Regions from separate parts of the Paenibacillus sp. FSL R7-0048 genome, predicted to be linked through region 1. Evidence: a T-box and tRNA genes for the amino acid it is inferred to sense, from the RefSeq annotation. Region 1 holds a T-box; the other holds one or more tRNA genes.
What was found. A T-box is a leader RNA that pairs with one kind of tRNA and senses whether it is charged. The one in region 1 lies ahead of tyrS (tyrosine--tRNA ligase), so its partner is inferred to be a tRNA-Tyr.

Region 1 (3,404 bases):
TGATTCGGAGATTAACGGAACTGCGATCGAGACATCGGTCACTGGGGATATACAAGTCATTCTTCATAAAAAAGCATCGCTTAACAACAAGCTGAAAGGTTTAAACTTCCCATTACTTGAAAATGAGAACGAGTGGGTTGTGCATGGATTCAGCTACGCCAATTATTTGGAGGAGCTGGGGGCTAGTGCTCAGACGGATATCTTCAAAAACTCGTCCATCGACAAAGCGATGAAGGATGCCGCTCGTAAAACAAAAGATTTTTTAATGGCTGGAATGGAATTGAGCGAAGATGAAGCGTACTCTCTGATGTCTGTGTCAGCTGATTTTGGAATTACACAAGTGGTGGATGGAAACTGGGGCGTACACGCCTTAATTGATAAAGGTCAATTCGGCGATTTCGAGCGCAAGCCCGTGGTTTTACGGAGCAGCTTTGAGAACTTTGGAGCAAAGGTTGGCTGGCAGCCAGCCACTAAGACAGTTACGCTAAGCTACAATGGCAATGTTCTGGAGATGAAGGTTGGAGCGACAACGGGGATTTACAACGGAGAGACAGTGAAGCTTGCAGCCCCAATAAGTGTTGTGAACGGGAAGATCGTGGTCAGCGAATATTTCGTGAACTTTTATAAAGCTAAGCTGGCTAAGACAGAGTAGGACGTAATAGCAATTATTCGATAATCCTAAAAAAATCCATATGAGAAAAGAACCGTTTTTATAGGCGGTTCTTTTTCTTATATATTCAATCCGTCCTGATTTTTGTGGCGTTTTAATAAGATTTGGTTTTCTACACGTACCAGTCCATCCAGACAGTAGATTGATTCATGCATAAACCGTTCCATCTCTTCAAGATTCTCTACCAAGATGTGAATATGCAGAATACATGGTCCCGTCATTTCGTATAATACAGCTACGCGTTCGTTTTCCTTTAATACATCGACGATATGATTTAAATGAGCAGGTTCTACTTCAAGTTCCAGGTAGGCGGAGATTTTCTTTCCTAGCTTTTCAGCACTGATGACAATCGAGAACTGTTCAATAATCCCTTGATTGACTAGCCGATCAATACGATCTTTCACCGCGACACTTGATAAACTGACTTCTTTAGCTAGATCAGTATAGGAAATTCTGCTGTTTTGGGCCAGCCGCATCAAAATATGGTTATCGATAGGATCTAACATGCGGATTCGTTCACCTCTTTTTTCGTAATTGTATCAGAAAAAAAGTGGAAATGCCTAGTAGCGCTTTACAGTAGAAGTGTGTGACGGCATTCTCTCCTGAAGATAGTTGACATAAAAGAATTATTTCACTATACTGGCTGTAATCTTATATACGATATACGTTGAAGGAGCCCAGTAGTAACTTAGTCCCTGTTTCAGAAAGCCGGGGGTTGATGAAACCCGGTACACACTAAGCTTGCGAATTACACTTTGGAGTATCTCGGGTAATACCGAGCGGAATGGCGAACGATATCTCGTCAAGAGTGGTATCAATGGTATGCTTGAGCATAAGCGTTTCATGGGTGCAATCTGGGTGGTAACACGGTTATTCAATCGTCCCTATGTCTACAATAGACAAGGGGACGATTTTTTTGTTTTTAAATATAAGGATTTATAGGGTTCGCTTCATCAATGCTCCTTATATTTCTCGCTGAAACGGTCCCGTCCTAATCAGGAGGGCGAACCGTTTCCGCTTGGCGGACTGATGTTTCATTTATAGGATAACTACTAATTTTGAGGGGTGTAAGGCAATGAATATTATCGACGAACTAGAATGGCGCGATGCCATCAATCAACAAACAGATGCCGAAGGGCTTAGAGAACTGACCAATCAAAAATCGGTATCCCTGTACTGCGGTGTAGATCCAACAGGTGACAGTATGCATATTGGCCACTTGATTCCATTCATGGTGCTCAAAAGATTTCAACTGGCAGGACATCGTCCGGTGATTCTTATTGGTGGGGCTACGGGAACGATTGGTGATCCAAGTGGACGTCAATCCGAACGCTCTTTGCAAACGCTGGAGCAAATCCAAGCCAACGTTGACGCACTTACAGCACAGATGAAAAAACTGTTCGTGACTGATGGCGACAATCAAATCCGCATGGTGAACAACTACGATTGGACGCATAAAATCAATGTTATCGAATTTTTGCGTGACTATGGTAAAAACTTCAGCATCAATTCGATGCTTGCCAAGGATGTTGTAGCGAGCAGATTGGACAGCGGAATTTCCTTTACGGAATTCTCCTACCAAATCCTGCAATCCCTGGACTACCTGCACCTGTTCCAGCATGAAGATGTGCAGCTGCAAATCGGTGGTTCAGACCAATGGGGGAACATCACAAGTGGCTTAGATCTGATTCGTAAAAAAGAAGGTTCTGAGGCGGTAGCATTCGGACTTACCATCCCGCTTATGCTGAAAGCCGATGGTACAAAATTCGGTAAAACAGCTGGCGGAGCCATTTGGCTGGATCCGAACAAAACGACAGCTTTTGAATTCTACCAGTTCTGGGCGAATACAGATGACCGTGATGTTGTGAAATACCTGAAGTACTTTACATTCCTCTCTAAAGAACAAATTGATGCACTTGCAGAAAAGGTGCAGACCGAACCGCATAAACGTGAAGCGCAAATAACACTGGCTGAAGAAATGACCAGATTCGTGCATGGTGAGGAATTGCTGGAGCAGGCTAAACGTATTACTGCCGCTCTGTTCAGTGGAGATATTAAATCTCTGACCGCTGACGAGATCGAGCAAGGCTTCAAGGAAATGCCGACCTACGAAACGACATTGGAGTCCAAAAATATTGTGGAGTGGCTGGTAGATCTAGGAATTGAGCCATCCAAACGTCAAGCGCGTGAAGACATCACCAAAGGCGCAATTTCCATGAACGGTGAAAAAGTTAGCGATGTAGCATTTGAAGTTACAGCCAGCGAAGCCATCGGCGGACGTTTTATCATTATCCGTAAGGGTAAGAAAAACTACAGCCTGGTGAAATTGTCCTAATAATAATAAGCCTTCCTTATGAATAAGGAAGGTTTTTTGTTGTATTTTAAGTATAGAGGCCGACTATTTGCATATTAAGTGAAATTTGAAAGGTGAAATCGTCAAAATTATGGTAAGCTTAGGATTCGTGTAATTTATGGATTAACATGATATTCTACAACTATAACAGAAAATTAGGAGTGGTAATTTGAGAAGACAAAAACCAATGACCATGGAAGAATTAATGAATGAGTTACAAGGACAGAAAACGTATCAAGAAGATCCCAATCACATCTCTTTCGAGAAATTGTTTAATGAAGCGTTTATGAGTAAGTATTCCAATTACAAAAGTTTCGATGAGTTTGTAACCAAAGGGAACTTTCAAGTAAAGACAGAAGAAGATGTTGCTGACATACCTGA
Region 2 (3,404 bases), 4.0 Mb from region 1:
CATTACTGTTGCTTTATCTGAACCCGGGTATTTTTTGAAAATATGCTCTAAACGTACGCCTGCCATTGTATTTCCCCCTCGAGTTAATTATTGATTAATTGAAAAATTCTTTTTTCCTTGTACATTTATATTACCCTAGACGGGACACGGTGGCTATTTGTAACGTTCACAAAAAACCTATTTCCTTTTCGTCACTTTATACAAAAGCATAGTAAGCTTCACAATAGCAGCGTCCCCAAAGCTACGCACATCGGCACCCGTCTCCTGTTTTATCTTGTCCAGACGGTATAAAAGCGTGTTGCGATGAATATATAGCTTCTTGGCTGTTTCACTTACATTACAATCCATCTCAAAAAACGTCTCCAGGGTCATCAGCATCTCTTTATCCGATAGTACGGTAGAATAGTCGCCAATCTGTCCAAGTAACTGTTTACGCCGTGCATCAGGAATGCTGTTAACCAGACGTTCCAAATGCAGCTCCCAAGGTAAATGAATATATTCACCCACTTGGAAAATTCGTCCGAGTACAATAGTCTCCCTCAGCAAGGCCACGGATCCCGTCAATCCCTTAACAGGAACGATAGCCGGAGCTACAGCCAAATGGAATACACCTACCCATTCGCTGGCTATCAGTTCGTGCAAGCCCATGCTGGTCTGAGCCAGAATTTCATCTACACTCTCTTCTTCCTCATCCTTATCATCCCCGCCCGTGAGTAGTTCCTTCCGGGCCAATATTAACCATTCTTTTTCTTGAAGAGGTATAAGCAGAATTTCATTCTCAAAATAGCTGCGCAACAGCTTCATTAAGGAACGATAAGTGATCTGCGGGCTATGTGCATTCTCACTGCTAAGTAGGAATGGAACCATATCTCCGAATAAACGTCCCTTTAGAGCCATCTCATCGGGTATCTCAGAGTCATTTTTCTCTTGCTCCAGTTCGGTGTTCAACCAGGTTCCCAGCTGCCGAGCCTCCGCTTCCCCTTCTTCTCTAACCCCAGTAGCTTTTAGTGCAATTGCAAAGTTTCGAACTGCATAATTCACTAATTGAATTTCCAAAGAGTTAAGTCCATCCAATTCCACCCAGACAGCGGTTACACGTCCATCAGTCTCATATAATGGTGCCCAAAGATGACCTTCATGGATTACCGGCTGTTCTTGTGCTTCCAATCCCAGGCTAAAAAGAGAAGCTGAATGTTGCCTCCCTAACTGCTTGATTCCGGTTTTCTTTCCGGTGAGCTGCTCTAACTTTTTTCGCAATGTTTCGCTATCCATAGTCACCATACTCCACCACTTTTGCTCTTTTCGCCTATTTTAGCATATTCTCTAATATTATGTTAATCACTACAGCAGCGCGCTACTATAATACGACATAAAAACACAAAAAAAGCCACCACCCTAAGGTGATGACTTTCTGTTTGGGATGAGCCATGAAGGACTCGAACCTTCGACACCCTGATTAAAAGTCAGGTGCTCTACCAACTGAGCTAATGGCTCATAAATGGTGGGGGATGATGGATTCGAACCACCGAACACGTACGTGAGCAGATTTACAGTCTGATGCGTTTGGCCACTTCGCTAATCCCCCAAAAAAGGTGGCTCGGGACGGAATCGAACCGCCGACACGAGGATTTTCAGTCCTCTGCTCTACCGACTGAGCTACCGAGCCATAAGATTACATGACAATTAAGCGGAAAAGTCTTACACTTCCCACTCATTTTGTGGAAAAAATGGCGGAACCGACGGGATTCGAACCCGCGGTCTCCTGCGTGACAGGCAGGCATGTTAGGCCAACTACACCACGGTTCCGCATTAATTAAAAATGGTGCCGGCGAGAGGACTTGAACCCCCAACCTACTGATTACAAGTCAGTTGCTCTACCAGTTGAGCTACACCGGCACGGTGTAAAAGCAATTCTAAAAAGATGAAAATGGTGGAGGCTGAGGGGATCGAACCCCCGACCCTCTGCTTGTAAGGCAGATGCTCTCCCAGCTGAGCTAAGCCTCCAGGTATTATGGTAGCGGCGAAGGGGATCGAACCCCCGACCTCACGGGTATGAACCGTACGCTCTAGCCAGCTGAGCTACACCGCCACAATAATTAGTATTGCTATGGATTGAAAATGGCGGAGAGAGTGGGATTCGAACCCACGCACCGCTTACGCAGTCTAACCCCTTAGCAGAGGGTCCCCTTATAGCCACTTGGGTATCTCTCCAAACGATATCAGTACCACAGCAATCCAAACAGGAATTTGACTCCCTGAAAACTGAATCCGAAACAAATCTGCATTTTAAGTATAGGATAAGCCCTCGACCGATTAGTATTGGTCAGCTCCATGCATTGCTGCACTTCCACCTCCAACCTATCTACCTCGTCGTCTTCAAGGGGTCTTACTAATTGGGAAATCTCATCTTGAGGGGGGCTTCACGCTTAGATGCTTTCAGCGCTTATCCCGTCCGTACGTAGCTACCCAGCCATGCTCCTGGCGGAACAACTGGTGCACCAGCGGTACGTCCATCCCGGTCCTCTCGTACTAAGGACAGCTCCTCTCAAATTTCCTGCGCCCACGACAGATAGGGACCGAACTGTCTCACGACGTTCTGAACCCAGCTCGCGTACCGCTTTAATGGGCGAACAGCCCAACCCTTGGGACCTACTTCAGCCCCAGGATGCGATGAGCCGACATCGAGGTGCCAAACCTCCCCGTCGATGTGGACTCTTGGGGGAGATAAGCCTGTTATCCCCAGGGTAGCTTTTATCCGTTGAGCGATGGCCCTTCCATGCGGTACCACCGGATCACTAAGTCCGACTTTCGTCCCTGCTCGACTTGTAGGTCTCGCAGTCAAGCTCCCTTATGCCTTTGCACTCTGCGAATGATTTCCAACCATTCTGAGGGAACCTTGGAACGCCTCCGTTACTCTTTAGGAGGCGACCGCCCCAGTCAAACTGCCCGCCTGACACGGTCCCCGTACCCGGTAAGGGCACTAGGTTAGAACCTAGATACGATCAGGGTGGTATCCCAACGGCGCCTCCACCGAAGCTTGCGCTCCGATTTCTACGGCTCCCACCTATCCTGTACAGATCGTACCCAAATTCAATATCAAGCTGCAGTAAAGCTCCATGGGGTCTTTCCGTCTTGTCGCGGGTAACCTGCATCTTCACAGGTATTAAAATTTCACCGGATCTCTCGTTGAGACAGCGCCCAAGTCGTTACGCCATTCGTGCGGGTCAGAATTTACCTGACAAGGAATTTCGCTACCTTAGGACCGTTATAGTTACGGCCGCCGTTTACTGGGGCTTCGGTTCATAGCTTCGGGTTACCCCTAACCACTCCCCTTAACCTTCCAGCACCGGGCAGGCGTCAGCCCGTATACTTCGCCTTGCGGCTTCGCACAGACCTGTGTTTTT

Region 2: it encodes a tRNA-Tyr, which carries the amino acid that the T-box ahead of tyrS (tyrosine--tRNA ligase) is inferred to sense. The anticodon was not compared.

What each region holds. Positions count from the first base shown of each region.
Region 1 covers NZ_JBBORF010000001.1:4,192,757-4,196,160, reverse strand. Annotated here, with positions in the region: gene NSQ91_RS18680 (acetamidase/formamidase family protein) at 1-652, shown strand, start outside; gene NSQ91_RS18675 (Lrp/AsnC family transcriptional regulator) at 730-1,176, opposite strand; T-box leader at 1,329-1,559, shown strand; gene tyrS (tyrosine--tRNA ligase) at 1,746-3,005, shown strand; gene NSQ91_RS18665 (hypothetical protein) at 3,211-3,404, shown strand, end outside.
Region 2 covers NZ_JBBORF010000001.1:144,270-147,673, reverse strand. Annotated here, with positions in the region: gene NSQ91_RS00735 (ABC transporter ATP-binding protein) at 1-66, opposite strand, end outside; gene NSQ91_RS00730 (PucR family transcriptional regulator) at 178-1,272, opposite strand; tRNA gene NSQ91_RS00725 (tRNA-Lys) at 1,422-1,494, opposite strand; tRNA gene NSQ91_RS00720 (tRNA-Tyr) at 1,500-1,585, opposite strand; tRNA gene NSQ91_RS00715 (tRNA-Phe) at 1,594-1,666, opposite strand; tRNA gene NSQ91_RS00710 (tRNA-Asp) at 1,729-1,806, opposite strand; tRNA gene NSQ91_RS00705 (tRNA-Thr) at 1,821-1,896, opposite strand; tRNA gene NSQ91_RS00700 (tRNA-Val) at 1,929-2,004, opposite strand; tRNA gene NSQ91_RS00695 (tRNA-Met) at 2,013-2,089, opposite strand; tRNA gene NSQ91_RS00690 (tRNA-Ser) at 2,120-2,211, opposite strand; rRNA gene NSQ91_RS00685 (23S ribosomal RNA) at 2,294-3,404, opposite strand, start outside.